Regions from separate parts of the Burkholderia metallica genome, predicted to be linked through region 1. Evidence: predicted binding sites of a transcription regulator. Region 1 holds the regulator's gene; each other region holds the start of a gene.
The links. Region 1 encodes LexA, which represses DNA repair genes until DNA is damaged. Its sites were predicted from a motif close to ACTGTATNNNNATACAGT; they were not measured.

Region 1 (10,080 bases):
GTGACGAACTGGTCCCACGACAGCGTCGCGGTCTTCAGGAACGTGGCGGCGAGCGGGATCAGCACCACGAGGCTTAAATAGGCCACCGTGATGCCGAGCGTCACGCCGAAACCGGGCAGCGCGCTCGGCTTGCGAAAGGTGTACGTCGTCATCGGATGCTCTTGCTGGGTCGATGCTGCTCATGGGTCCGACGCAAACGCCGGCGCAGTGAATCGCGCCGGCGGCCCGTCGGGGATGCGGCGCGCTGTCGTGGCGCGCCGCTGTCGTTATGGCGTTACTGCGGCTTGTAGATCGAATCGAACACGCCGCCGTCCGCGAAATGCGTCTTCTGCGCATTCGTCCAGCCGCCGAACGTATCGTCGACCGTGTACAGCTTCAGCTTCGGGAACTGCTTCGTGAGCTCCGCCGGCACGTTCTTCGAGCGCGGCCGGTAGTAGTTGCGCGCGGCGATCTCCTGGCCCTGCGGGCTGTACAGGAAGTTCAGGTACGCGTCGGCCAGCTTGCGCGTGCCCTTCTTGTCGACCACCTTGTCGACCACCGCGACCGGCGGCTCGGCCAGGATGCTCACCGACGGCACGACGATCTCGAACTTGTCGGTGCCGAATTCCTTCACCGACAGGAACGCCTCGTTTTCCCACGCGATCAGCACGTCGCCGATCCCGCGCTGCACGAAGCTCGTGGTCGCGCCGCGCGCGCCCGAATCGAGCACGCCTGCGTTCTTGTAGAGCTTCGTGACGAATTCCTTCGCCGTCTGCTCGTTGCCGCCCGGCTTGTGCACCGCGTACGCCCATGCGGCCAGGTAGTTCCAGCGCGCGCCGCCCGACGTCTTCGGGTTCGGCGTGACGATCGAGATGCCCGGCTTGGTCAGGTCGTCCCAGTCCTTGATCCCCTTCGGGTTGCCCTTGCGCACCAGGAACACGATCGTCGACGTGTACGGCGATGCGTTGTCGGGCAGGCGCTTCTGCCAGTCCTTGCTGACGAGCCCCTTGTTCGCGAGCGCGTCGATGTCGTACGCAAGCGCCAGCGTGACGACGTCGGCCTGCAGGCCGTCGAGCACCGAGCGCGCCTGCGCGCCCGAGCCGCCGTGCGACTGCTTGAAGTTGACGGTCTCGCCCGTCTTCGCCTTCCACTCCTTGCCGAACGCCTGGTTGAAGTCCTGATACAGCTCGCGCGTCGGGTCGTACGACACGTTCAGGAAAGTCGTATCGGCCTGCGCGTGCGTCGCGACGCCCAGCGCCGCCGCCGCGCCCAGCGCGAGTGTTGCGATCAGGCGGCCCACTCCGCCCACCAGCCCCGTATTGCGCTTGCCCATCCTTGGTTCTCCAGTGTTGTCGGTATTGCGATGTCGGGCCAGTCTAGCGAACGGGTTACATGATTAAAAATAATCGTTCCTCATTTTTTAATACTCAAAAGTGCTAACGCAGACGGGATGGACGGTTGCGGCAGATGAACCGGCGTCCGGGCGTCGCGAAATCGCGTCGGAACCGGCGCGATCGCGTCGAACCTCAAGTAACACTTGAAATTCCCGAACTACTGTATAAAAATACAGCTCACTGTCTATCCATACAGTTGAGCCATGACCAAACTCACCGCCCGTCAGCAGCAAGTGTTCGACTTGATCCGTCGCGCGATCGAGCGCTCCGGATTCCCGCCCACCCGCGCCGAGATCGCGGCCGAACTGGGCTTCAGCTCGCCGAATGCGGCCGAGGAGCACCTGCGCGCGCTGGCGCGCAAAGGCGTGATCGAGCTGGCAGCCGGCGCGTCGCGCGGCATCCGCCTGCTCGGCATCGACGATGCCCCGCACCAGTTCACGCTGCCGCATGCCGGCCTGATGCAGCTGTCGCTGCCGCTCGTCGGCCGCGTGGCAGCCGGTAGCCCGATCCTCGCGCAGGAGCACATCTCGCAGCATTACGCGTGCGATCCCGCGCTGTTCTCCAGCAAGCCCGACTACCTGCTGAAAGTGCGCGGCCTGTCGATGCGCGACGCCGGCATCCTCGACGGCGACCTCCTCGCGGTGCAGAAGCGCACCGAAGCGAAGGACGGCCAGATCATCGTCGCGCGTCTCGGCGACGACGTCACCGTCAAGCGCCTGATGCGCCGGCCCGGCGGCCTCGAGCTGATCGCGGAGAACCCTGATTACGAAAACATCTTCGTCAAGGCCGGCAGCGCGGAATTCGCGCTGGAAGGCATCGCCGTCGGACTGATCCGATCAGGCGAACTCTGACATTCCGTCTCGCTGAGGAGAACATCATGGAACGCCTTTCCCGTCTGCTGCCTTTCCGTCAATTCGGCCGCCTCCGTCACTTGCGCGGCCGGACGCCCTGCGCACCGCTGTCCGCGGCGGCGCCCGTGCAAGAAGAAGTCGCAGTCGAACGGCAGGCGTCCCTGCTGCCGTCGGCGCTGCCCGCTTTCGCGCGGGTCTCGCTGAACGCCGGCCTGAATCACGCGGAACCCGCGCGCCGTGCGCCGGTGCGTGTGTATCACGGCCGTTCGCGCCTGATCATGGTCGGCACGATCGATGCCGTGTGCCGGATGATCGATCGCTGCATCGCCGAGGAACGATCGGCTACGCCGGGCGGTCTCTGATTGCGGAACCTGTCCGCACCGGAGGCAACGTGACCGGATCGCCGCGCCGCGCATGGCGGCTCAAGCCCCTGTTGATCGTCGTGCTGGCCGTCGCCATCGTCGCGGCGATCGGCTATGCGTACGCGTCGCCGTACATCGCGATCGGTCGCCTGAAATCGGCGATCGATGCGCGCGATGCGCAGGCCATCAGCGAATATGTCGATTTTCCGTCGCTGCGCATCAGCCTGAAGCAGCAAGTCACGGAAGAGTTGATGCGCCGGATCGACGCAGTGAAGAAGGACAATCCGTTCGCGGTGATCGGTGCGCTGATCGGGGCCGCGCTGATCGGCCCGCTCGTCGATGCCTACGCGACGCCGGAAGGCGTGGCCGCGTTGATGAGCGGATTGCCGCCGCGCGGCAATCCGGGTGAGCGCCCACCTGAATGGTCGAATCCGCCGCCGAGCAGCCCGCCGGCCGCGCCATCCGCCAATCCGGCTCCGGCGAGCACGGTCACGCCGGGCAGCAACGCGGCTGCTACCGCCGCATCATCGCCGCCTGCGCCCGCCGCCGTACCGGCCAGCGCGGTCGATGCCGCACCATCACCGCATCCGCAGCAAACCAGCGCCGGCTACCGGAATATCGACGAATTTGTCGTGACCTATCAGCGCAGTGCCGACGGCACACGCTATGCGGCGATCTTTCACCGCTTCGGGCTGTTTTCGTGGAAGTTGTCTTCGATCGACCTGCACGCCTAGCAGGCCGCGCTCGACGCTCGCGCCGCCGAAGCGGTGCGGCACCTAGCCGGCACGCATCACCGGCCAGATAGCCATCGAGTCTTCAGATCATTTGCCGTTCGCCGTCGCGGCTTCACGCTCGCGCGCGATTTCGGCCTTCTGCTCTTCCGCCGACGAACACGCAACCAGGATGCTGCAGTTCACGCGATCGAGCAGTTGCGTGTTGCCCGAGCCCATCCACCATCTCGATAGCCCGCTGCGGCATCGATGGCCGACCACGACGAGGTCGACCTTCAGCTCCGTCGCGAGATTCGCGATTTCGTCGATCGGATAGCCGAACGCGAAATGGCCTTCGGCCTGCACGCCGCGTTCGCGCAGCCAGTTCACCCCTTCCTGCAGGATTTCACGCGCGGTTTCCTCGAACCGGCCGCACGCGACGTCGGTCAGCAAACCGGCGCTCTGCGCGATGCTCGAGCGCATGTCGACGACCGACAGCAAATGCGTCTCGGCCTTCAGGTCCATCGCGAGATTGGCGCCGCAACGCAGGGCCTTGCGCCCTTCGAGCGTGCCGTCGTAACACAGCAGAATCTTGTTGTAGCTAGCCATGAAACCTCCCTGTCGCCAACGAGCCTACGTATTCATCATGGTGCGCCGCAATTCAGGACGCAAGGGATGGAAAACGCTGATTCGCCCCGCTCGGCGCGTGCGCAATGATGCGGTGCACGATCGGTGCGCGCATGCATCGCACCGTGCAGGGATGCGCTGAAGAGACGCAGCCGATGCACTAGAATGGCCCGTTCGTACTCCAGCGGGCCATCGGGCGCCGGCGTCGTGCGCTTCGGTCATGCCCATGTGACTCGCAATCGTCCGATCGGTTCGCACGCCGGCCACGCATCCGGCAGCGGAATGCGTCCGCGCCCGCTTACAACGACGACCTGCCCATGTCCGTTGCACCGATCGATTTCCGGAACGTCGAAAAGCACTATGGCGACAAGCTCGTCGTCAACGATCTGTCGTTCACCGTCCAAGCCGGCGAATGCTACGGCCTGCTCGGGCCGAACGGCGCCGGCAAGACCACCACGCTGAAAATGCTGCTCGGCCTCGCGCATCCCGATGCCGGCACCATTTCGCTCTGCGGCGAACCGGTTCCAGCGCGTGCGCGGTTTGCGCGCCGGCGCGTCGGCGTCGTCCCGCAGTTCGACAATCTCGACCCCGACTTCACCGTGCGCGAGAACCTGGTCGTCTTCAGCCGCTATTTCGGGATGTCGGCGCAGGCTGCGCGCGCGCTCGTGAAGCCGCTGCTCGAATTCGCGAAGCTCGAGAACAAGGCCGATGCGAAGGTCGGCGAGTTGTCGGGCGGCATGAAGCGCCGCCTGACGCTGGCCCGCGCGCTCGTCAACGATCCCGACGTGCTGGTGCTCGACGAGCCGACGACGGGCCTCGACCCGCAGGCGCGTCACCTGATGTGGGAACGGCTGCGCTCGCTGCTCGCGCGCGGCAAGACGATCCTGATCACCACGCACTTCATGGAAGAAGCCGAACGCCTGTGCGATCGCCTGTGCGTGATCGAGGAAGGCCGCAAGATCGCCGAAGGCGCGCCGCACGCGCTGATCGAATCGGAGATCGGCTGCGACGTGATCGAGATCTACGGGCCCGATCCGGCCACGCTGCGCGACGAGCTGTCGGCGTTCGCGAAGCGCACCGAGATCAGCGGCGAGACACTGTTCTGCTACGTGAGCGATCCGGAACCGCTCAGCGCGCGGCTCAAGGGTCGTACGGGGTTGCGCTATCTGCATCGCCCGGCCAATCTGGAAGATGTGTTCCTGCGGCTCACGGGTCGCGACATGCAGGACTGATCGATCATGGACGTGCGCAATTATTCCGCCGCCGCACCGTCGGCACCGCCGCGCGTGTCGCGCTTCGCGATCGCGATGCCCGCGAACGCGACCAACTGGATCGCCGTCTGGCGGCGCAACTATCTCGTCTGGCGCAAGCTCGCGCTCGCATCGATGTTCGGCAATCTTGCCGATCCGATGATCTATCTGTTCGGGTTGGGCTTCGGGCTCGGGCTGATGCTCGGCCATGTCGACGGCGTGTCGTATATCGCGTTCCTCGCGGCCGGCACGGTGGGGTCGAGCGTGATGATGTCCGCGAGCTTCGAGTCGATGTATTCCGGTTTCTCGCGGATGCACGTGCAGCGCACGTGGGAAGCGATCATGCATACGCCGCTCGCGCTCGGCGACATCGTGCTCGGGGAGATCGTCTGGGGGGCCAGCAAGGCAATGCTGTCGGGGGCCGCGATCATGCTCGTCGCGGGCGCGCTGGGTTACGCGCAGTTTCCGTCGATGCTCGCGGCGCTGCCCGTGATCGCGCTCGCGGGCCTCGCATTCGCAAGCCTCGCGATGATCGTCACGGCGCTCGCGCCGTCCTACGACTTCTTCATGTTCTACCAGACGCTCGTGCTGACGCCGATGCTGCTGCTGTCGGGTGTATTCTTCCCGACCGCGCAGTTGCCGCCGCTCGCGCAGCACGCGGCGCAGGCGCTGCCGCTCGCGAACGCGGTCGAGCTGATCCGGCCCGCGATGCTCGGCCGGCCGGCGGCCGACGTCGCGTTGCACGTCGCGGTGCTCGCCGGCTACGCGGTGGGCGGCTTCCTGCTGTCCGCGTGGCTGTTCCGGCGGCGGATGATGCGCTGACGGCCGGCGCACCGGGCGCCGGCTTCATGCCTTCACGCGACGACGTTATTCGTCGTCGTCGCTCCACGGGATCTCGACGTCGGTCAGGAACGCGACGGTCGCAAGCGGCCCCCCTTCCTGGCGGCCGAGCTTGCCGTCCGCGCGATGCCATTCGACACGGAACTGCGTACCCGGATCGTCGGCAATCAGATAGACCGTGCGCAGCTCTTCCTTGTCGGCTTCGTCCACCGGGCCGTCGAACGACACCAGCATCTTCTGCGGCCACAGGCCGTTGACCGGATCGTAAATGCGGTCGCCCTGCGGAATGTCGATGCTGGCCTCGACGCCGATGGTTGCGGAAGCCTCGATGATCATCGTGCCGAGTGCGTTCAGCACGGCCGTCGCCCGCGCGGAATTGGCCTGGCGGATCGCGAGATCGCCGCGCGTCAGCGCCTTTTCGAGTCGAGGATGAATCTTCGGTTGGGTCATGCGTTTTCCTGTTTGCTTCTTGTAAATGGCGCCGCATACGTGAAACAGCAGCGCCGGGTGAATACGACGATTACGACGATTGCGCCCGACTGGCGCGCCGCCTGCGCGTGTCAGAACCCGAGCGCGACCGCGAGCAGGCCGCTCGCGATCCCGAACACGACGACGAGGATCGCGACGATGGCCAGCATGTAAGGCTTGAACGAACGCGCGAGCATCGCGAGCGACGGCACGCTGATCGGCGGCAGCGTCATCAGCAGCGCGGCGGCCGGGCCGACGCCCATGCCGAGCGACAGCATCGCCTGGATGATCGGCACCTCGCCGGCCGTCGGGATCACGAACAGCATGCCGGCCACCGCGAATGCGACGATCCAGCCGAGATGATTGCCGATGTCCGGACCGATATGCGGGAACAGCCACGCGCGCGCGGCGCCGAGCAGCAGCACGAGCACGATGTATTCGGGCACGAGCCGCACGGCCATGCGCGCGAGCAGCTTCATCCAGCGGACGAACGGATTGCCGGCCGCGGCCTGCTCGGCCGCCAGCGCGGCGAGCTGCGCGTCGTCGATGCTGCGGTCTTCAGGGCGTGCGATACGGTTCAGCAAATAGCCGATCCCGAACACCATCGCGATGCCGAGCACGAGGCGCAGCGCGCTCCAGTGCCAGCCGAGCACGAAGCCCATGAAGACCAGCGCCGCCGGGTTCAACACCGTATTGCCGAGCCAGAACGCGACCGCGCCGCCCGGCGACGCGTGGCGCGCACGCAGCCCCGCGACGACCGGCGCCGCGCAGCACGTGCACATCATGCCGGGCAGTGACAGCAGACCGCCGGCGGCGACGCTGCCGAAGCCGGTGCGGCCGAGCACGCGCGCGACCCAGTGCGCGGGCAGCAGCGCCTGCACGGCCGAGCCGAGCAGCAGGCCCAGCACCATCGCCTGCCAGATCGCCTTGCCGTACGCCCACGCGTAGTCGAGCGCGGCCTTCAGCGACGGCTCGGGTGCAGCCGCCGACGTGCCCATCAGGATCGACTGTCCGATCGAATGATGTTCGGCCGCAACGAACGCCTTGTTGTAGTACGGGAACCATTTCACATAGAACAGGCCCGCGACTGCGATCAGCAGGAAGGTCATCCAGCCGAGGGCCGGACTGGGTTGGGTGCGTGTAGTCGTCATCGTGTGGTCGTCGATTGGTCTTGGTCGGTTGCGGATGTCGCGCCCGCGGCCAGCGCGGCCGATGCGGGCAACCCGGCTCGCGCGAGTTCGGCCAGCAGCGCATGCGCCTGATCGCGCACGTCGGCCGCGTTGGGCCGGAACGTGAACGTCAGTGCCCGGTTAGGCTTGTCGTACGTCGCGCGGTAGGTGCGCGCATAGGCGGGATCGTAATGCCGGTCGATCAGCTCGGTGAACAGTTCGGCCCGCGCGTTCGCATCGATCAACGCCTTCCAGTGCGTCACCTGTTCGCGGCTGTGCAGGCCGATCAGCCGATGGAGCTGCGCCTTGAAGGCGTCCGGTTGGTCGAACAGGTGCGCGTAATCGTCGAGGAGGAATGCGATGCGCTCGTCGTGCGCCGCGTCGACATGCACCCACGGCCCCGCGTGAAACGCTTCGATCAACGCGATCGGCAACTGCACGAGCCCGATCCGACGGCTTTCCGACTCGACGAACACCGGCCATTCGGGGTCGAAACGACCCAGCGTCTCGACGAGCCCCGAATCGAACCCCTTCTGCGACGGCTGCGGCTTGCCCGGCAGCGCGCCGAGCAGCGAACCGCGATGGCACGCGAGCGCCTCGAGATCGAGCGTTTGCGCACCCGCATCGCGCAGCGCGTTCAGCAGGCGCGTCTTGCCGCAGCCCGTATGGCCGACGAGCGCGATGTAGCGAAAGCGCGTCGGCAGCGAGTCGAGCGTCGCGCACACCGACTGGCGGTACGACTTGTAGCCGCCATCGAGCTGGCGCGCCTTCCAGCCGATCAGGTTGAACCAGGTCGTCATCGAGCCCGAGCGCTTGCCGCCGCGCCAGCAGTAGATCAGCGGCCGCCAGTTGCGCGGACGATCGGCGAACGTCGTGTCGAGATGGCGCGCGATGTTGCGCGCGACCATCGCCGCGCCGACCCGCGTCGCCTCGTACGGCGACACCTGGCGATACATCGTCCCGACGAGCACGCGCTCCTCGTTGCTGAGCACGGGCGCGTTCAGTGCGCCGGGGATATGGTCCTCGGCGAACTCGAGCGGCGTGCGCACGTCGATGATCTCGTCGAACTCGCCGGCGCGATCGAGGGTGACAATCAGGTTCTTCAATTTGGCGTCGAACAGGGGCGATGCGACTCGATGAGCCGCATGGGCGCGGAAGGCGGATTGACGATTATCTCACGGCCGGCGTCTCGGGCCGCGCGCGGCGGCCGGCGGCCGCGATGCGGCCTGCATCGTGTCGATCAGATGGTCGCGGAACGCGCGAACCGACGCGGGCAGATCGCGCCCCGCCATCGTCTGCACCTGGATGCTGCGCTCGCGCAATTGCGGGTTCGTCAGGGGCACGACGACGAAGCCGTCCGCGGCGCAGCGGTCGCGCACCGACAACAACCCCGTGAACATCACCGCGCCCGTGCGCCGCGCGTAGCCGTACATCGCCGCCGTGTTGTTGCTCGTCAGCTCGGGCTCGAGCAGCAGCCCGTCGAGCGCGCACGCGATGTCGATCAACTGGCGCACCGTCGTGCCGGCCTCGGGCAGCACGTGCGGGTGGCGGGCCACATCGGCGAGCGACACCGCATCGCGCGTCGCGAGCGGATGGTCGTGCCGCACCAGCGCGAAGATCGGCGCGCGCCCCGTATGCTCGACGCGCACGCCTTTCTCCGGCGCGAGACTGAAGCTCAACGCGACATCCACGTCGCCGTCGCGCACGCGCCGCGTCGCATCCGCCGGCGACACGACCCACACGGAGAAATCGACGCCCGGATGGCGCGCCTTGAAGCTGGCCAGCGTACCGGGCAGGAAATCGATCGCGAACCCTTCCGAGCACGCGATCTTCAACAGACTCCCGTGCAGCGCGTCGAGCCCGCCGATGTCCTTCATCACGTGCTCGGCTTCCAGCAGGCTGCGCTGCGCGAACGCCAGCAGCCGCTCGCCGGCCTCCGACAGCGCCATCCCGCGCGGCCGGCGCTCGAACAGCGGTGCGCCCAGCTCGCTTTCCAGCTTCGCGATCTGGCGGCTGATCGCCGATACCGCCACGTGCAGCCGCGCTGATGCATCGCTGATCGAGCCGGTGCGCGCCACTTCGACGAAATAGCGCAACGCCAGGCCATGCAGGAAAGCCGCCATCGTTCTGTCTCCGGGCCGCGACCGGCCGCGCTGCTTTGCCTTTTCGGCAAAGAAAGGTTCGAAATTCGATCATTGTGACAAAAAAAACGGCTTTCTAGAATCGATCGCACTTCAAGCCGCACGCCCGCTCCGGCGCATGCAGCGAACCCGACGAAGGAGACACGACTTGAGCCGTACCGCCGCCATCCAGCACGCGCTGAACCAGTTCGAATCCGGTGCGTTCTTCACGACCCTGAGCCGCCGCGTCGGGCTGCGCACCGAGAGCCAGGACAGCGGCAACGATGCCGCGCTGCGCGCCTACCTGACC
Region 2 (10,080 bases), 1.2 Mb from region 1:
CGCCTCGGCGGGCGGCGACTTCGTAATCGTCGTCGTGCCCGGTATCGTGCAACTGCTCGAATCTCCAATGCAGGCCGTCGACGGTGGTGTCGGGCAGAGGGTCGGCCTGGCTCGTGAGCGGGAGTGCCAGGCCGGTCAGACACAGCAGGAAGCATGCGAGGCGTTTTTTCATCGACGTTATGCCCGGATGCAGCGGAAATTTGGACGTACCGATTCTAAGCGCGGCGTGGCGCTCATGCTGCTGTGTGCCGGGCGTCGTTGCAAGGGGTATCAACTTTTGCGCCGTTCGGTATCACTGCATACAGGCATCGGCGAGTGGATCGACTTTTTACGGAGGGATGCCGGCATCGGTTGCGTATCCCCTCGGATCTCGAAATCAATGGCTCGATCATTGTTGCCACGAGAGCGCGGGCCGGTACTTTAGTGCTGAACTGAAAGCGCGTGTCACGGATGGCTGCTGTGTTCAACCGTTCTTGCTGGCGCCGGTCATGTGCAGACACTGGTGTCGGGACGCGTGACGAGCCCGAAAGAAGGAACCGCGGCCATTCAACGCGACCGCTCGCGTTGGCGAACTCAAGTCGCGGATCGATTTCAACCGGAAGTGTGCGATTGACGATGGCCGATTGGTCGTCGCATTCGACCAGGGAGGTCCACACGGTCAATGCGATGTGACGTTTTCCGGGTGGAGCAAATGAAAAAGCCGCTGTTCCTTTCGAAACAGCGGCTCTCGCATTTGGTGGCGAATCAGGGATTCGAACCCCGGACCTGCGGATTATGATTCCGTCGCTCTAACCGACTGAGCTAATTCGCCGAAGACTTGAATTATGCAGATCGCCCGCCGGGCTGTCAACACCTTTTCCCGTCTTCCGTGAAAAAAGTTGCCGGCGGCCCGTTCCAGCCTCGTCGCGGGCGCGTTGCCTCGGACCGGCAACCGCCCGCCATCCGCATCAATCCTGCGCGTAGATGTTCGAGTCCTTCGTCTCCTTGACGAACAGCAGACCGATCACGAAGGTGGCCAGCGCGATCACGATCGGATACCAGAGGCCCGAATAGATGTCGCCCTTCGCCGCGACGATCGCGAACGCGGTCGCCGGCAGGAAGCCGCCGAACCAGCCGTTGCCGATGTGATAGGGCAGCGACATCGACGTGTAGCGGATCCGCGTCGGGAACATCTCGACCAGCATCGCGGCGATCGGGCCGTACACCATCGTCACGTAGATCACGAGGATCGTCAGGATCACGATCGTCATCGGCCAGTTGAGCTGTGCCGGGTCCGCCTTCGGCGGGTAGCCGGCCGCCTTCAGCGTCGACGCGAGCGTCTTGTCGAACGCCGCCCCCTGAGCTTTCGCGTCGGCCGCCTTGCCGTCATACGCCGGGATCACCGTGTCGCCCACCTTGATTTCGGCCAGCGTGCCGGCCGGTGCCGCGACGTTCTCGTAGTTCAGGCCGGCTTTCGCGAGCGCGCTCTTCACGATGTCGCACGAGCTCGTGAACTTTGACGTCCCCACCGGGTTGAACTGGAACGAACAGGTGGCCGGATCGGCGACGACCGAGATCGGCGCCTTCTGCGTCGCGAGTTCGAGCTGCGGGTTCGCGTAGTGCGTGAGTGCCTTGAACAGCGGGAAGTAGGTCAGCGCCGCGATCAGGCAGCCCGCGAGGATGATCGGCTTGCGGCCGATCTTGTCCGACAGCGAACCGAAGAACAGGAAGAACGGCGTGCCGATCAAGAGTGCGATCGCGATCAGGATGTTCGCGCTCGCACCGTCGACCTTCAGCGTCTGCGTGAGGAAGAACAGCGCGTAGAACTGGCCCGTGTACCACACGACGGCCTGGCCGGCGGTCAGGCCGACGAGCGCGAGGATCACGATCTTCAGGTTCTTCCACTGGCCGAACGCTTCGGTCAGCGGCGCCTTCGACGTCTTGCCTTCGGCCTTGATGCGCAGGAATACCGGCGATTCGTTCAGCTGCATCCGGATCCACACCGACACCGCGAGCAGCAGGATCGACGCGACGAACGGCACGCGCCAGCCCCAGCTGCCGAACGCCTCCTCTCCGATGAGCGTGCGCACACCGAGGATCACGAGCAGCGACAGGAACAGGCCGAGCGTGGCGGTCGTCTGGATCCACGCGGTGTAGAAGCCGCGACGGTTGGCCGGCGCATGCTCGGCGACATAGGTCGCCGCGCCGCCGTACTCGCCGCCGAGCGCGAGGCCCTGCAACAGCCGCATCGCGATGAAGATCACGGGCGCGGCGATGCCGATCGACGCGTAGCCGGGCAGGAAGCCGACCACGAACGTCGAGACGCCCATGATCACGATCGTCACGAGGAACGTGTGCTTGCGGCCGACGAGATCGCCGAGGCGGCCGAACACGATCGCGCCGAACGGCCGCACCGCGAAGCCGGCGGCGAAGCCGAGCAGCGTGAAGATGAAGGCGGCGGTCGGGTTGACGCCGGAGAAGAAGCTCTTGCTGATGTAGGCCGCGAGCGAGCCGGCCAGGTAAAAGTCGTACCACTCGAACACGGTGCCGAGCGACGACGCGAAGATCACCTTCTTCTCTTCGCCCGTCATCGGCGAGTGCGAAATTTGCCCGCCTAGGGTTGCCATGAGTCGTCTCCAAGTCCCTTGATTTAGATGTGCGGCCGCCTCGGGTAAGCGGGCCTGTCGAGGATTATTGGTACGGAAACTTACGGCGGACTGACGCGCGCCGGCAAAACGGCTGCACGTTAACCCGCGCCGAATCGTCTGCTTCGTATAGCCATCGTGCCTTCAACGTCCGGCAAGTAGCCGGTTTCGACGTTGTTGCGGCGTGCTGCGGCGGTGCGCGTCAGGGTTAATCCGGGGGCGTATCGGTCAGCGGCAGGCTGACGCGTACGAGCGTGCCGGCGAGGCGCGGCGCGTGCTGGTACACGTGATCGTCGAGCGTCAGCGTGCCGCCGTGCTGCGTGGCGATCTCGCGCACGATCGCAAGGCCGAGGCCGCTGCCGTCGCCTTCGCGGCCGAGAATCCGGTAGAAGCGCTCGACGACGCGCTCGCGTTCGGCGGCCGGGATGCCGGGGCCGGTATCTTCGACTTCGAGATGCACGACCCGCGTCGCGGGCTCGGCGCGCACACGCACCGTGATGCGGCCGCCGTCCGGCGTGTAGCGGATCGCGTTGTCGATCAGGTTGCCGAGCATCTCGCGCAGCATCACCGGATGGCCGTCGACGTCGAGCGGCGTGTCGTCCGGCGGGCCTTCGTAGCCGAGATCCATCCGTTTCGCGAGCGCGGCCTGCACCCAGTCGCGCACCGCGCGCCGCGCGAGCGACGCGATCTCGACCGGCTCGAACGTCAGCCCGCTCGCACGGTTCTCGGCGCGCGCGAGCGCGAGCAACTGCGTGACGAGCCGCGCGGCCTGCTCGGAGCTGGTCGCGATCTGTTCGAGCGAGCGCTGCACGTCGGGCGGGACCGGATGGCGCAGCGCGAACTCGGCCTGCGTGCGCAGGCCCGCAAGCGGCGTCTTCATCTGATGGGCGGCGTCGGCGATGAAGCGCTTTTGCAGCGCCATGTTCTGTTCGAGGCGGGCGAGCAGGTCGTTGAACGACGTGACGAGCGGCTCGATCTCGGGCGGCGCGCGCTGCGCCTCGACGGGCGACAGGTCGTCGGGCCGCCGCGCGCGGATGTGCGCCTGCAGCGCGTTGAGCGGCGCGAGCCCGCGCGACAGCCCGAACCACACCAACAGGATCGCGAGCGGCAGGATCACGAACTGCGGCAGGATCACGCCCTTGATGATGTCGTTCGCGAGTGCGTTGCGCTTGTCGAGCGTTTCGCCGACCTGCACGAGCACGGGCTGCGTGCTGTCGGATCGCGGCAGCGCGACCGTCGTATAGGCGACGCGCACGTCGTTGCCGCGCAGCAGGTCGTCGCGAAACATGACGACGCCGGGCGGCGGCCGGTCCTCGTCGCGCGGCAGCGGCATGTCGGCTTCGCCCGCGACCAGCTCGCCGCGCGTGCCGAGCACCTGGAAGTAGACGCTGTCGACGTTGTCCGCGCGCAGGAAGTCGCGCGTCTGCTCCGGCAGCGTCAGCTCGGCGACGCCGTTGACCGGATGGATCTGCCGCGCGAGCACGTACGCGTTGGTCTCGAGCGCGCGATCGAACGGGCCGTTCGCGATCGTTTTCGCGACCAGATAGGTGACGGCGATGCTCATCGGCCACAGCAGCAGCAGCGGCGCGAGCATCCAGTCGAGGATCTCGCCGAACAGCGAGCGCGGGCGCGGCGCCTCGGGCTCATCGGTTTCGTCGGGCGGGGCGAACGGGTTTTCGTAGCGCGCGTCGCGCGCCTCGTCGGCGGCCGACGACGGCGCGCCGGTCGGTTGGCGGGGATGGGCCGGCGTGGCCATCGCGGCGACGCCCGGGTTCAGCGCAGCGGCGTGCCGGCCACCGCGGGCTGGGGCGCGGCCGTGTCGGTCGGCGCGGCGGGCGCGACTTTCTCGAGGCAATAGCCGAGGCCGCGCACGGTCGAGATCCGTACGCCGCTGGGTTCGATCTTCTTGCGCAGCCGGTGCACATAGACTTCGATCGCGTTGTTGCTCACTTCCTCGCCCCATTCGCACAGATGGTCGACGAGCTGCTCCTTCGACACGAGCCGGCCGATCCGCTGCAGCAGCACTTCGAGCAGGCCGAGTTCGCGCGCGGAAAGATCGAGCACGCGATCGTTCGCATACGCGATCCGGCCGACCTGGTCGAACGCGAGCGAGCCGTGGCGCACGACGGTCGGGCCGCCGCCCGCGCCGCGCCGGGTCAGCGCGCGCACGCGCGCCTCGAGCTCGTTGAGCGCGAACGGCTTGGCCATGTAGTCGTCGGCGCCGAGGTCGAGCCCCTTCACGCGCTCGTCGACGCTGTCGGCGGCCGTCAGGATCAGCACGGGAAGGTTTGAATTGCGGGCGCGCAGGCGCTTGAGCACGTCGAGCCCGGACATTTTCGGGAGCCCGAGATCGAGGATCAGCAGGTCGAAGGTCTGCATCGACAGCGCGGTATCGGCGTCGACGCCGGTCTTCACGTGGTCGACCGCATAGCCCGATTGGCGGAGTGACCGGGTGAGGCCGTCCGCGAGTATGCTGTCGTCTTCCGCGATGAGAATTCGCATGGTGCTGACCGATGGCCGGCAGGGCGTTCGCGCCGGCCGGCTGTCTCCGAAGTTATTCGTATACAACGCAGCCTGCATTGCGGGCTTGCACAAAACACTGTTTTTTTATACAGTGTCTGCATTCGTGGGCAGCGCTTGATAGCGGGCGCGCCTCTTACAGACGCTGCTCATCATAGCAAAGGACGATTCATGGAAGATAGCAAGAAGGGCTCCGGGATGACCGCCGAGAAGAGCAAGGCGCTGGCCGCCGCGCTTGCCCAGATCGAAAAGCAGTTCGGCAAGGGCTCGATCATGCGCATGGGCGACGCCGAGGCGGCCGAGAACATCCAGGTCGTGTCCACGGGCTCGCTCGGTCTCGATATCGCGCTTGGCGTCGGCGGCCTGCCGCGCGGCCGGGTGGTCGAGATCTACGGTCCGGAATCGTCCGGTAAAACCACGCTCACGCTGCAGGTCATTGCCGAACTGCAGAAGCTGGGCGGCACGGCCGCGTTCATCGACGCCGAGCACGCGCTCGACGTTCAATATGCAGCGAAGCTCGGCGTGAACGTGCCGGAGCTGCTGATCTCGCAGCCGGACACCGGCGAGCAGGCGCTGGAAATCACCGACGCGCTGGTGCGCTCGGGCTCGATCGACATGATCGTCATCGACTCGGTCGCGGCGCTCGTGCCGAAGGCTGAAATCGAAGGCGAGATGGGCGATTCGCTGCCGGGTTTGCAGGCCCGCCTGATGTCGCAGGCGCTGCGCAAGCTGACCGGCACGATCAAGCGCACGAACTGCCTGGTGATCTTCATCAACCAGATCCGGATGAAGATCGGCGTGATGTTCGGCAACCCGGAAACCACGACGGGCGGCAACGCGCTCAAGTTCTATTCGTCGGTGCGTCTCGACATCCGCCGGATCGGCTCGATCAAGAAGAACGACGAGGTGATCGGCAACGAAACCCGCGTGAAGGTCGTCAAGAACAAGGTGTCGCCGCCGTTCCGCGAAGCGATCTTCGACATCCTGTATGGCGAAGGCATTTCGCGTCAGGGCGAGATCATCGATCTCGGCGTGCAGGCGAAAATCGTCGACAAGGCGGGCGCCTGGTACAGCTACAACGGCGAGAAGATCGGCCAGGGCAAGGACAACGCGCGTGAATTCCTGCGCGAAAATCCGGAAATCGCACGCGAGATCGAGAACCGCATTCGCGAATCGCTTGGCGTGGTCACCATGCCCGATGGTGTGGTCGAGGACGAAGCCGAGGCGATGGACGAAGAAGAGTGATGATCGGGCGCCGAGGTCAGGCTGGCGAGCCGGAGGAGAGCGACGTGCCCGAAACGGCAGGCCGCTCCAGCCGGCGAGCCGGATCCTCGGGCGCCGATCGGCGGGGCGCGGGCAGCGATGCCGCGAACCGCACCGCGACGAGGGCATCCGACGATGCCCTCGTTTCGTTTGAGATTGCCGCACCGGCCGATCCGTTCGACGACGATGAATCGTTCGACGCGCACGACCGCCCCCGCCGTCGTGTTTCCGGTGTCAGCTTCCCGGGCGATCGCGCACCCGATGCGTCGGCGCCGGCCAGGGAAGACGTCTATACACGCAGCAGCCAGCATCCACGCCGCACGCGTCGAGCATCGGGCGCTGCCGCCGGCAGTGCTTCCGGTGAAGCCGCCGGCGCCGGCGAGCGCAAATCATCGAAGCCGCAGCGGTCGTTGAAGGGGCGCGCACTCGGCTATCTGTCCAGGCGCGAATACAGCCGCACCGAACTCGCGCGCAAGCTGGCGCCCTACGTCGGCGAAGACGAATCCGTCGAGCCCGTGCTCGATGCGCTGGAGCAGGAAGGGTGGCTGTCCGATGCACGCTTTGCCGAGAGTCTCGTGCATCGTCGCGCGTCGCGTGTCGGTGTCGCACGCATCGTCAGCGAGCTGAAGCGGCATGCGGTGGGCGACACGCTCGTCGAGGAGGTGAATGCGCAGCTGCGCGAGACCGAATGGGCGCGCGCGCAGGCCGTCTGGCGCAAGAAATTCGGTGCACTGCCGCAAACGCCGGCCGAGCGTGCGAAGCAGGCGCGCTTTCTTGCCGCGCGCGGCTTCTCGAGCGCGACCATCGTGAAGTTGCTGAAGGTCGGCGACGATTTCCCGATCGACGACTGAGCACGCCGATCGCGCGCGTGGCGCGCGATTTTGCTGCAACGCAACCCCTTCCGGACAGGCGGGAATACCCGCCGTCGCGTCCAACTGTCTCAAATACCCAATATGCTAAAATCCGTGGGTTTTCCTCTTCGGCCTCAACCTCCAGCATGCCGCTACCCGAGCCCGTGCCCCGTCAGTTGCGACATCGACGCGCAATCCGAGCGGAAGCTTACGAGCGCGGCGACGGCTTGTGGGATATCGAAGCCTGCCTGACCGACCACAAGCCGCGCGATGTCGCGCTTGCGTCGGGCATCCGGCCCCAGGGCCTGCCGATCCACGAACTCTGGCTGCGCGTGACTATCGATCGTGACCTCAATGTCGTCGACGCCGAAGCGTCTTCGGAATGGGTTCCCTATCCCGGTCACTGTCAATCCGCCTCTCCCGCCTATCGGGCCCTCATCGGGCTCAATCTCTTCCGCAACTTCCGCCGCAATGCGAACCGGCTGCTCGCCGGCGTCGCAGGCTGCTCCCATCTCACCGAACTGTGCGCGGTGCTGCCGACGGCAGCGATCCAGGCGTTCGCCGGGGAGGTGTGGAACGTGCGTGAAGAAGGCGGCGAAGGGCCGGATCACGACGGCGCGCACGACGACGCACCTTTCCAGCTCGGCCGCTGCCGGGCGTTGCGGTTCGACGGCGAGGTCGTGCGGCAGTATTACCCGCGCTGGTATGGCGCGAGCCGGCCGGACGTGCCCGGTGATGGCAGCACGAAGGAATGAACGGAAATCATTCGAAGAAGCGTCTTAAGCGACTTTTCATCCAACTCTCAGACTGAAGGGAATCACGCATGAAGATTCACGAGTACCAGGGTAAGGAAATCCTGCGGAAATTCGGAGTCGCGGTACCGCGCGGCAAGCCGGCGTTCTCGGTGGAGGACGCTGTCAAGGTGGCAGAAGAGCTCGGCGGCCCGGTCTGGGTCGTGAAGGCTCAGATTCACGCAGGCGGCCGCGGTAAAGGCGGCGGCGTGAAGGTGGCGAAGTCGATCGAGCAGGTCCGCGAATACGCGAGCCAGATCCTCGGCATGCAGCTCGTCACGCACCAGACCGGTCCGGAAGGCCAGAAGGTCAACCGCCTGATGATCGAAGAAGGCGCCGACATCAAGCAGGAACTGTATGTCAGCCTCGTCGTCGATCGCATCTCGCAAAAGATCGTTCTGATGGGTTCGAGCGAAGGCGGCATGGACATCGAAGAAGTCGCCGAAAAGCACCCGGAACTGATCCACAAGGTCATCGTGGAGCCGTCGACGGGCCTGCTCGACGCACAAGCCGACGACCTCGCCGCGAAGATCGGCGTGCCGGCCGCTTCGATTCCGCAAGCGCGCGCGATCCTGCAAGGTCTGTACAAGGCATTCTGGGAAACCGACGCATCGCTGGCCGAAATCAACCCGCTGAACGTCTCCGGCGACGGCAAGGTCATCGCACTCGACGCGAAGTTCAACTTCGACTCGAACGCGCTGTTCCGCCACCCGGAAATCGTCGCGTACCGCGATCTGGACGAAGAAGATCCGGCTGAAATCGAAGCGTCGAAGTTCGACCTCGCGTACATCTCGCTCGACGGCAACATCGGCTGTCTCGTGAACGGCGCGGGCCTCGCGATGGCGACGATGGACACCATCAAGCTGTTCGGCGGCGAGCCGGCGAACTTCCTGGACGTCGGCGGTGGCGCCACGACCGAGAAGGTTACGGAAGCGTTCAAGCTGATGCTGAAGAACCCGGATCTGAAGGCGATCCTCGTGAACATCTTCGGCGGCATCATGCGCTGCGACGTGATCGCGGAAGGCGTGATCGCCGGTTCGAAGGCCGTGAACCTGAACGTGCCGCTCGTCGTGCGCATGAAGGGCACGAACGAAGACCTCGGCAAGAAGATGCTGGCCGATTCGGGCCTGCCGATCATCTCGGCGGACAGCATGGAAGAGGCTGCGCAGAAGGTCGTCGCGGCTGCCGCAGGCAAGTAACGCTATCGAATACGCATGGCGGCGCGGCTGGCACGCGACGCCAATCGAACAGAGGTCAAAATACATGTCGATTCTGATCAACAAGGACACGAAGGTCATCACGCAGGGCATTACCGGCAAAACCGGTCAATTCCATACGCGCGCCTGCCGTGAATACGCAAACGGCCGCGAAGCATTCGTCGCGGGCGTGAACCCGAAGAAGGCCGGCGAAGATTTCGAAGGCATTCCGATCTACGCGAGCGTCAAGGAAGCGAAGGCCGAAACCGGCGCGACCGTGTCGGTCATCTACGTTCCGCCGGCAGGCGCAGCGGCTGCGATCTGGGAAGCGGTCGAAGCCGATCTGGATCTCGCGATCTGCATCACGGAAGGCATCCCCGTGCGCGACATGATCGAAGTGAAGGACCGCATGCGCCGCGAAGGCCGCAAGACGCTGCTGCTCGGGCCGAACTGCCCGGGCACGATCACGCCGGACGAGCTGAAGATCGGCATCATGCCGGGTCACATCCACCGCAAGGGCCGCATCGGCGTCGTGTCGCGTTCGGGCACGCTGACGTATGAAGCGGTTGCTCAGCTGACGGCACTCGGCCTCGGCCAGTCGTCGGCAGTCGGCATCGGCGGCGACCCGATCAACGGTCTGAAGCACATCGACGTGATGAAGATGTTCAACGACGATCCGGATACGGATGCGGTCGTGATGATCGGCGAAATCGGCGGTCCGGACGAAGCGAACGCCGCCGAGTGGATCAAGGACAACATGAAGAAGCCGGTGGTCGGCTTCATCGCGGGCGTCACGGCGCCCCCGGGCAAGCGCATGGGCCACGCCGGCGCGCTG
Region 3 (10,080 bases), on a different replicon from region 1:
GGCGGCGTCGTCTCCAGTGCGTCCAGACGCTTGCCGAGCGCCGCACGCGTTTCGGCGAAACGCGCTTCGTCCATCCGGTGCGTCTGATAGATCACGAACGGCGGCAGCACGTCGAAACCCGGGTAATACAGAATCCCGTGCTGAATCGGAAACAGCACGTCGTCGATCGGCCCGTTGATGCCGCGCGGGCTGTAGTGCGATTCCCAGCCGCCGGTCGTCACGATCACCATCGCGCGCTTGCCCGCCAGCGATCCCTCGCCGTAACGGTCGCCCCAGTGGCTGTCGGAATGCTCGCCGACGCCGTATGCGAAACCGTACGCATATACGCGCTCGACCCAGCCCTTCATGATCGCCGGCATCGAGAACCACCACAGCGGAAACTGCAGGATCACCGCGTCGGCCCACTTCAGCTTGGCCTGCTCGCGCGCGATATCGTCGCGCTGCGTGCCCGTCTCGAATGCACGCTTCGAATCGAGCGCGGGATCGAAGCGCGCATCGGGCGCGCGATCGGTCACGTCGCCCGCGTCGAACGCGGCCTTCCAGTTCATCGCATACAGGTCGGTCACCTGCACCGCGTGGCCGGCCCCTTCGAGATGCGCGACGGCATAGTCGCGCAGCGCGCCGTTCAGCGAACGCGGTTCGGGATGGGCATACACGATCAGCACGTTCATGTTCGTCACTCCGTCGATTGAATGACTGCAGGATGCCGCGGCCAAAGGTATATTTGAAATGAATTCCTGATATTCCAGGTATAGCGATGAATAATCTCAGGCGACTCGATCTGAACCTGCTGGTCACGCTGGACGTGCTGCTCGCCGAGCACAACGTCACACGCGCGGCCGAGAAGCTGAACATGTCGCAGCCGTCGGTCAGCGTGCAGTTGCAGAAACTGCGCGACCTGTTCGGCGATCCCCTGTTGCTGCCGGGGCCGCGCGGGATGCGGCCGACCGCACGCGCGGAAGCGCTGCGCGAGCCGTTGCGGGACGCGCTCGAAGCCGTCGAACGCGCGGTGATTCCGGCCACGCCGTTCGATCCCGCGACCGCGACGAACACATGGCGGGTGGCCGCGACCGACTACGGCGAATCGACGATCGTGCTGCCCGCGCTGAATGCGCTGCGGTCGGCCGCGCCCGGTACGCGGCTCGCCGTCGTCGAACTCGTGCCGCCGCGCATCGAGCAGGATGCCGAACGAAACGGTATCGATCTGGCCTTCCATACGACCGAGGGTTCGCCGCCGGGCATGCGGCGCCTGCCGCTGTTCGTCGAGCGATACGTGCTCATCGGCCGCGCCGGCCATCCGAAGCTCAAGCGGCGCCCCACACTCGCGCAGTTCGGCACGCTCGAGCACGTGATCGTGTCGCCCGACGGCGGCGGCTTCTTCGGCGTGACGGACGAAGTGCTCGCGAAAGCGGGGGCCGTGCGGCGCGTCGTGCTGTCCGTCCCGCATTTCCTGTTCGTGATGTCGGCCGTCGCCAGCACCGATCTCGTCGCGATGGTGCCCGAGCGGCTGGTGCGCGATGTGCCCGCGCTGCGTGTCGTCGAAGCGCCGGTCGACGTGCCCGGTTATGAAATGTCGATGCTGTGGCACGAGCGCGCGCATCGCGATCCGGCGCATCGGTGGCTGCGGGAGACAATCGCGCAATCGGTGTAAGCGGCACGGCCGACGGAATCGGCACGCCAGCGAGCGGGCAGCGCTCGCCTACCGGCCTCCATCGGCCGCCCCGACATCCGCCGCGTCCGCGCGGCCAAGATTCTTCATCCGGGACTTGAAACCGCGTCGAACACTGTATATATTTACAGTGCTTTTGCACCATTTGACCCGAATTCCGTCATCCACAGACGGACGGACTTTTGTGAGGCGACCATGTTCCAGTCATCCGCATTCGATCCCGAGCAACCCGGCTTCAATCCCGTCCACTTCGAGCGCGCCGCGCAGCGGGCGGTCGTCGATCTGCAGCGTGTCGTCGGCGGCCCCGCTCAGCGGGCGCTCGGCCTGCGCCGCCGCACCCACCCGGCCGCCGTCCGCACGATGAGCTGGCAGGCGCTGCTGAACGTCGAGGATCTGGCGTTCTCGAATGCCGGCTTCCTGAGCCGCAACGATCCGACCGTCGTCGATGCCTTCATCCGGCTGCGCGGCAGCCGGCTGGTCGCCGCGGACGTCGAGGAACCGGTCGACTGGCGTCGCGACGACGACGACCTGCCGGCCGTCTATCTGATCGTCAAGGCGATGCTCGAAGCGGAAGAGGAAGAACGGGCCGAAGCGGCCTGAGCGGCGCCGGGCACCGGTCGTGCGCGGCTGGCCGGTTTCGCGCCGCCTCGTTGCGGAGTGGCGCACGGAGGCCCGCAAAGGCGCACGGCACGGTCACCGCACCGCCCGCCTGCGCGCGCCTTCGGCCCAGCGGCGGGCAATACGTGTATCGTCGCACCGGCTGCACGCCGTCACGCGACGAACCTCGTCGCGAACGCAACCGCCACCCTGCCGTTACAGCCGCGCCGCGAGCCGCGCACCCTGATCGATCGCGCGCTTCGCGTCGAGTTCGGCGGCCAGTTCCGCGCCGCCGATCAGATGCACCGAGCGCCCGGCCGCCTGCAATGGGGCGAGCAGCGCGCGCTGCGGCTCCTGCCCGGTGCAGAGCACGATCGTGTCGGCCTCGATCAGTTCGTGATCGGTGCGCTGCTCGCCGTACGACACGTGCAGCCCGCGCGCATCGATCAATTCGTAGTTCACGCCGCCGACCATCTTCACCTGTTTCATCTTCAGCGTCGCGCGGTGAATCCAGCCGGTCGTCTTGCCGAGCCCCTTGCCGAGCGGCGCGGCCTTGCGTTGCAGCAGCGTCACTTCCCGTGCCGGAGCCGAAACCTGCGCACGCGTCACGCCGCCGCGCGTCGCAGCCGGGTCGGTCACGCCCCACTCTGCCTTCCACGCTTGCAGATCGAGCGCCGGCGATTCCCCCTCCTGCACCAGATATTCGGCGACGTCGAAGCCGATCCCGCCCGCGCCGACCACCGCCACTCGCCGGCCCACCGGCTGCCTGCCCGCGAGCACGTCGATGTAGCTGAGCACGTTCGGCCCGTCCTGCCCCGGGATCTTCGGGTCGCGCGGCGCAACGCCGGTCGCGAGCACGATCTCGTCGTAGCCGCCCGCGATCAGGTCGCTCGCGTCGACGCGCCGGTTCAGATGCAGGTTCACGCCGGTCAGCTCGACCTGGCGCCCGAAGTAGCGCAGCGCTTCATCAAACTCTTCCTTGCCCGGAATCCGCTTCGCCATGTTGAACTGGCCGCCGATCTCGGCGGCGCCGTCGAACAGGTCGACGTGGTGGCCGCGCTGCGCGAGCACGGTCGAGCACGAGAGCCCGGCCGGCCCCGCGCCGACCACCGCGATGCGCTTCGGCTGTTGCGCGGGCGTGTATTTCAGCTCCGTCTCGTGGCATGCGCGCGGATTCAGCAGGCATGACGCGATCCGGTTCTTGAACGCGTGATCGAGGCACGCCTGGTTGCAGCCGATGCAGGTGTTGATCTCGTCGGCGCGGCCCTGCGCGGCCTTGACGACGAACTCGGCATCCGCGAGCAGCGGGCGCGCCATCGACACCATGTCCGCGCAGCCGTCCGCGAGGATCTGCTCGGCCACTTCGGGCCGGTTGATCCGGTTGGTCGTCACGAGCGGAATGCCGACCTCGCCCTTCATCTTCTTCGTCACCCACGCGAACGCGCCGCGCGGCACCGACGTCGCGATCGTCGGCACGCGCGCCTCGTGCCAGCCGATCCCCGTATTGATGAGGGTCGCGCCCGCGCGCTCGACCGCCTTCGCGAGCTGCACGGTTTCGCTCCAGTCGCTGCCGTCCGGAATCAGGTCGAGCATCGACAGCCGGTAGATCAGGATGAAATCGCGGCCGACCGCTTCGCGCGTGCGCTCGACGATTTCGATCGGCAGCCGGATGCGGTTCTCGTACGCCCCGCCCCACTGGTCGGTGCGCTTGTTCGTGTGCATCGAGATGAACTGATTGATCAGGTAGCCTTCCGAGCCCATGATCTCGACGCCGTCGTACCCGGCTTCACGCGCGAGCGTCGCGCAGCGGACGAACGCGCGGATCTGCCGTTCGACGCCGCGCGCGCTCAGTTCGTGCGGCGCGAACGGCGAGATCGGCGACTTGATCTTCGACGGCGCGACCGCGAACGGGTGATAGCCGTAGCGGCCCGTATGCAGGATCTGCAGCGCGATCTTGCCGTCCTCCGCGTGCACCGCATCGGTGATCTCGCGATGCCGGCGCGCGGCGGCCGACGTCATCAGCGTGCCGCCGAACGGCTTGGTCCAGCCGGCCACGTTCGGCGCGAAGCCGCCCGTCACGATCAGCCCGACCCCGCCGCGCGCGCGTTCGGCGAAATATTCGGCGAGCCGCGGCAGCGTCTTGCGGCTGTCTTCGAGGCCCGTGTGCATCGAGCCCATCAGCACGCGGTTCTTCAGCGTCGTGAAGCCGAGGTCGAGCGGCGCGAGCAAGTGAGGAAAGGAGGTCGTCATGAGGATTCAGCCAAGGGGCGATGCGTGACATCGTAGGCGCGCGCCGCCTTGAACGTGAGGGGGCAAACAGCCATAATGCTTGTCATTTCCGGCCAAGACGACATGACTTCCCCTCTCGCCAAGGACCGCCTCGGGCTGCGCCGGCCGACGATTCCGGTCGCCTATACGCGCCTGCTGCTGCAGGCGCTGGCCGCGCGCGGCGTCGACCTGGCCGCCGTGCGCGCCGGCACGGGCCTGCGCGATGCGGTGCTGGCCGAGCCGGACGCGCGCGTCGCGCCGTCGCAATGGGGGCGGCTCGTGCTCAATGCGATCGAGATCGGCGGCGATCCGGGCATCGGGCTCGCGTTCGGGCTGCTGCTGAAGCCGACCGTACACGGCTTTCTCGGCTACGCGACGCTGACCGCGCGGGACATCCGCGAAGCGCTCACCGTCACGCAGCGCTACTTCCGGATGCGCAACCGCCAATATCGGCTGACTTATGCGGAAGACGAACGCGGCGCGACGCTCGAACTGCACGGCGTGCAGGCGAGCCCCGTGCTGCAGCATCACGTGATGTTCGAATTCGTGCTGACGGGGCTCGCGCAGAACATCTCGCAATGGGCCGGGCGCGCGTCGCCGCCGATCGCGCTGCGGTTCGCATGGCCGGAGCCGCCCTATTTCGCGCGCTATCGCGACCAGTTGCCGCCGGTCGAATTCGGCTGCGCGGCCAATGCGCTGTGGATCGCGCGCGACGTGCTCGACTGGCCGCTGCCGCTCGCCGACGAAGTCGCGCACCGGCAGGCGCTGGTGCAGGTGGAGCGCGAGTATGCGCAGGTGCGTCAGGAGGACGGCGATCTGGTCGAGCGCGTGCGCGCGGAGCTGGCGCGCGGAGCCGGCGACTACCCCGGGCCGGAGACGCTCGCCGACGCGCTGCTCGTATCGACGCGCACGCTGCGGCGGCGTCTGGAGGAAGCCGGGTCGAGCTACCGGCAATTGCTCGACGAAGCGCGGTTTCGCGACGCGAAGCAGTTGCTCGCCGCATCGGATCTCGACCTGAAGACGATCGCCGAGCGGCTGCAATTCACCGACCCGGCGAATTTCACGCGCGCGTTCCGGCGCTGGGCCGGGCAGACACCAAGTGCGTATCGGGAAGCGGCGGCCGGAGTGACAGGGTCGGCGACGACTCGGGCACCGGTGCGCGAATGACGCCGAGCCGTCGGCGCCATGGTGCGGCGGCAGCGACGCGCGGATTTCGGTGTCGCGCGCCGGACGACCCGTCGCCCGGCAAACCCGGACGGTCGGCCGAAAGCGTTCGCGTATGATGGGCGCCACATCAAAACGATGCCGCGCGAACCGGCGCCCGCTCCGACCCATGCCCAATCGCACCACGCTGATCGACGCGACGATCGACCGCGTCGATACCAACCTCGTCCGATTCAAGGCCGACGTCAGGAAGGCCCCGCCATACCGTTTGACGATGCAGAACGTCTGCTACTTCGTCACGGCCGACGACGTCGACTCGGAAGCGTTCAAGCAGATCGAGAAACTGAAGCCCGGCATGCGGGTGCGCGCCTGCACCTTCGCGCATCGCGGCCGTCGCCGGATCGCGTGGATCAGAAGCGGCAACGTTGCCATCGCGCCGTACGACGTGGTCGCGCAAAAGCGGCGGAACCTGTCGCTGCTCGCGTGGGCGTCGTGCGTGCTCGTGCTGAGCCTGGGCATCGCTGCCGCGGCACTCCATTCGGGTTGGGCGTTCGTGTCGGCACTGGCCACCGTCGTGGCCATCGTCAGTCTGACGGGCAGCCTGCTCGCCATCGCCGGCCTGTCCGATCTGATCTTCCAGCCGCAGCGACGCGAAGCCCAGGATAGCTGGCAATGCGAACCGTCCGGTTTCGACGTGGAAAGGAGCAGCCCATGACGAACCATGCGATGCAAACCACGTCCGGTCGCGTGACGGCCATCGGCCAGCAATCGATCGAAACGAAGGTCTGGAGCAACAACCTGGGTGCGACCACGCAAACAATCGAGGAAATCACGCTCCAGCTCGATTCGCTCGAGTCCCCGCTCGTATTCAGGACCAACCGGACGACACGCCTGTTCATCGCCGACGGCGATCGATTGAATGTCGCCTATACCGACGGCCAGGATCGCCGGATCGTCTACGGCATCCGCAACATGACCGACGGCTCGGCTTTTCTGCTGCGCCCCGCCAAAATCGCTGGCGCCCGGACCGACCTCGTTGTCATGCTCGTTTGCGTGATCGCCGCCGCCGTGGTCAGCGGGATCGTATCCGCGGTGACGCTCAGCATGGAATCGACGTTCGACGTGTTTGCGCTGATCAGCGCGGCTGCCATCGGTTTGTGCGCGCTGAGTGCGCTCCTGCGCATCCTGTTCGGCGTGATCGTGTGGCCCGAAATCAGAAGACTGGCTCAGCCGGGCGGCAAACGCGAAATGCATGCGGCAACCCAGGCGCTGTCGCTCACGCAGGAAGAAACCCGGCACGTGCGCTTCATCTGACCACGCCGCTCGTGCGGGCGCACGAAGCTGCACGCGCCGGATCGCATCGCCGCGCACACCGGCTGATTCGCCGCCAGTGCGCGCCGCTCGTTCAGGTCGAACCAGGGCCGCCCGAACGCGCGTCGTCACTCAGATCAATCCGCGCACCGCCATCGCCGTCGCCCGCGTCGATCCGCACGTCGCCCGTTGCCGCGACGATCGCGTCGTACACGTCGTCCGTCACGCACACCACCGGCACCGCAATCGCATACAGCTCGGCGGCCACGATCGCGCCGATCGAGATGATCAGGTCGCGCTCCTTCAGCACGATCGCGACCGGCCCCGTGCCGTTGCGCACGGCCTCCGCCAGCACGCTGCTGCTCGAACTCGACCCCTTCGCGTGCGGCATCACCATCACCGTGCCGGCGAGGCTCGCGCCGGCCTGCGGATGCCCGCGATCGACGATCCTTCCCGCGCCGGAATCGTAGCCGCCCCAGAAGCTGAGCGGCTTGTCGAGCACGAACGGGCGCGCGCACGCGCGGCCCGGCACGAGCGTGTCGCCCGTCAATACGTTGCGCGTCGCGTCAGTCATCGAATCGCACCTTTCCTTCATACGCCGACCATACGCACTCGCGCATGCTGCCGTACGCGACGCTCACGCCGATGTTCGCGGGCGCATACGACGCCCATTTCCCCGAATTGGTCATCACGAGCCCCGACAGCTGCTTCATCACCGGCGTGATGTACGTGCAGGTATCGACGACGATCTGGATGCCGCGCGCGGCGAATTTCTCCGCGAGGCCGGCTTCGTCCAGCTCCCACAGGATGAACCGGCTCGTGTTCACGTAGAAATCGCAGGCCGGCTTGCCGTCGTACGCGTCGAGCAACGTATCGAGCGTGCGGAATTCGGCCAGCGAGAAATGCGGCGTGCCGAGCGCTACCGCGACGAGCGCATCGCCGGCCGCGCCGTGGTTCAACGTGCGGCGAATCTCGTCGAGATCGGCCATCGCGACGTCGACCGTGCGTGGCGCCGCCTGCCCGTGCAACGCGGCGTCGAGCGTCGGCGCTTCGGGCGTCACGCCCACCGCATGAAACAGCGCGACCGCGCCGCTCGACGCGGCGGCCGCACCGAGCGCCTTGAGTTCGTCTTCGGTGGTGTCCGCCGGCAGCCCGACGATCGCCGGCACGATCGCGCCCGCGATCCGGCCGACCAGCAGCCCAAGCGCGGCGAAATGGATGTCGCGCGACGGCAGGCGGCTGAAGTCCGGCGCGTTGAACACGATCCGCGCGGCGCGGTTCGCTTCGACATGCAGCCCCGCGTACGGCGCGCGCCCGGTGATCGCGGCCGCCAGATCGAGAAAATCGCCGTAGCGGCTCGTGCGCGCGCCGAGCACCGAATTCGCGAACACGATCGCGTTCGATTCGGCCCACGCGATCTGCTCGCCTTTCGCCGGACGATTCTTCAACTGGTAAGGCGCGCACGTGAAGCTCGATTCGCAGCCGAGCTGCAGATGCGCGTCCATCAGGCGCTGCGCGTCGCGCTGGATCGTGCGGTCGCCGTGGTACAGCTCGGGATGGATCAGGTCGAGCGACCCGACGTTCAGCGTGGTCGGCACCGCGACCTTCGCGCCGGTCTCGACGAAATACTCGACGAAGTCGAGGCTTGTCCGGCCGTGGTACAGGCAGCCGTCGATATGCGCGGACGTGATGTCGATCAGGTGCGGCGCGGACATCACTTGCGCGGTGCGTGCGACGATCCGCATCGCGCGCGCGACGCCCTCGCCGAAATCCCCGCGCAGCATCGCGCTGTCGCGGTCGCTCAACTGCAGCATCGGTGGCTCCTCTGACGGGAACCGGCGGCGCCGGTTCACGAAATCCGTCAGGGGACTCTACAACTGGAAATAAAAACTGTCCAGATAGCAATCTATCCGGACCGTTTAAAAAACCAATTTACACATCTTCCCGCGTACAAAGAAACCATTGGCTCTAATTTCGCACCAGTTTACCGCGAACGGTCGCCTAGCGTTCCGCGGTCACGCTGAACAATTCGTCGCGCAGCGCCTTCGCGCGGTCGCGGCCGAACTGCGTTTCGAAATCGTCCTGCGCGGCCTGCCACGCGACCAACGCCCGCGCGAACGTCCGCTCGCCGAGCTTCGTGAGGCTCAGCGCATGGGCGCGCGCATCGTGCTCGGACGCGGCCGTCGTGACGAAGCCGTCGCGCTGCAGCGGCTTCAGCGCGCGCAGCAACGTCGTGCGGTCCATAACCAGCGCATCGGCGAGTTCGCTCATCAGCAGGCCCGGCTGGCGCTTCATGTTCGCCATGATCGAGAACTGGGCGGGCGTGACGCCCACCGGGGCCAGATGGCGCTCGTACAGTTGCGTGACGAAGCGCGCCGCCTGACGCAGCGCGAGACAGTTGCACGCCTGGGCAATCGAGGTGTCGTTCATGCCTGGCAATTTATATGTGCATATGCATAAAGTCAATGTACACTCCGCCGTAACACGGCCGGCGGCCGGCCCTCGCGTCAAGGAGACGGACATGGACTACATCGACAAGCTGCGGATTTTCCGGTCGGTGGTGGAGATGCGCAGCTTCACGCGCGCCGCCGACATGCACGGCCTCGCGCGGCCCGTCGTGTCGCGCGCGGTCGCGGATCTGGAGGCGCGCTTCGGCAGCAGGCTGCTGCACCGGACCACGCGCCAGGTGTCGCTGACCGAAACGGCCGAGCGCATCTACGAACGCTGCGCGGCCGTGCTCGACGAACTCGACTCGCTCGAAGCGGAAGCGCAGGCGCCGACGCGCGAACCCGAAGGCCTGCTTCGGCTCGTCGCGCACACGACGGCCGCGCTGAACCGGCTGGTGCCGCTGATCGCCGGCTTCAAGGCCACGCATCCGAAGGTGCGCCTCGACGTGACGCTGACCGAGCGGCCCGTCGATCTCGTCGGCGAAGGCTACGACATCGGCATCGTCGTGCCCTACATGCTGACGAACGAATCGACCGTCGTGCGGCTGGTCGAGCGGATTCCGCTCGTGATCGTCGCGACGCCCGCGTACCTGCGCGCCCATGCGCGCCCGGTCGCGCCGGCCG

Region 2: a site for LexA is predicted at 5,223-5,240, ahead of recA (recombinase RecA). Genes of this name have one in related genera too.
Region 3: a site for LexA is predicted at 1,784-1,801, ahead of WJ16_RS22910 (DUF2471 family protein). Genes of this name have one in related genera too.

Annotation. Positions count from the first base shown of each region.
Region 1 is NZ_CP013401.1:1,764,624-1,774,703, reverse strand. It holds gene cysT (sulfate ABC transporter permease subunit CysT) at 1-152, opposite strand, end outside; gene WJ16_RS08015 (sulfate ABC transporter substrate-binding protein) at 275-1,312, opposite strand; gene lexA (transcriptional repressor LexA) at 1,577-2,224, shown strand; gene WJ16_RS08005 (hypothetical protein) at 2,251-2,586, shown strand; gene WJ16_RS08000 (DUF2939 domain-containing protein) at 2,616-3,320, shown strand; gene WJ16_RS07995 (universal stress protein) at 3,408-3,905, opposite strand; gene nodI (nodulation factor ABC transporter ATP-binding protein NodI) at 4,241-5,155, shown strand; gene WJ16_RS07985 (ABC transporter permease) at 5,162-5,995, shown strand; gene WJ16_RS07980 (hypothetical protein) at 6,041-6,463, opposite strand; gene WJ16_RS07975 (permease) at 6,574-7,632, opposite strand; gene mnmH (tRNA 2-selenouridine(34) synthase MnmH) at 7,629-8,756, opposite strand; gene WJ16_RS07965 (LysR family transcriptional regulator) at 8,826-9,773, opposite strand; gene WJ16_RS07960 (M20 family metallopeptidase) at 9,940-10,080, shown strand, end outside.
Region 2 is NZ_CP013401.1:3,008,279-3,018,358, reverse strand. It holds gene WJ16_RS13635 (WD40 repeat domain-containing protein) at 1-172, opposite strand, end outside; tRNA gene WJ16_RS13630 (tRNA-Met) at 735-811, opposite strand; gene WJ16_RS13625 (MFS transporter) at 948-2,606, opposite strand; gene WJ16_RS13620 (sensor histidine kinase) at 2,833-4,380, opposite strand; gene WJ16_RS13615 (response regulator transcription factor) at 4,398-5,126, opposite strand; gene recA (recombinase RecA) at 5,316-6,389, shown strand; gene recX (recombination regulator RecX) at 6,389-7,258, shown strand; gene WJ16_RS13600 (DUF2889 domain-containing protein) at 7,405-8,013, shown strand; gene sucC (ADP-forming succinate--CoA ligase subunit beta) at 8,082-9,248, shown strand; gene sucD (succinate--CoA ligase subunit alpha) at 9,313-10,080, shown strand, end outside.
Region 3 is NZ_CP013403.1:690,316-700,395, reverse strand. It holds gene WJ16_RS22920 (NAD(P)H-dependent oxidoreductase) at 1-671, opposite strand, end outside; gene WJ16_RS22915 (LysR family transcriptional regulator) at 758-1,651, shown strand; gene WJ16_RS22910 (DUF2471 family protein) at 1,865-2,269, shown strand; gene WJ16_RS22905 (NADPH-dependent 2,4-dienoyl-CoA reductase) at 2,483-4,516, opposite strand; gene WJ16_RS22900 (AraC family transcriptional regulator) at 4,592-5,701, shown strand; gene WJ16_RS22895 (hypothetical protein) at 5,814-6,413, shown strand; gene WJ16_RS22890 (hypothetical protein) at 6,410-7,012, shown strand; gene WJ16_RS22885 (aconitase X swivel domain-containing protein) at 7,104-7,583, opposite strand; gene WJ16_RS22880 (aconitase X) at 7,576-8,823, opposite strand; gene WJ16_RS22875 (MarR family winged helix-turn-helix transcriptional regulator) at 9,011-9,439, opposite strand; gene WJ16_RS22870 (LysR family transcriptional regulator) at 9,531-10,080, shown strand, end outside.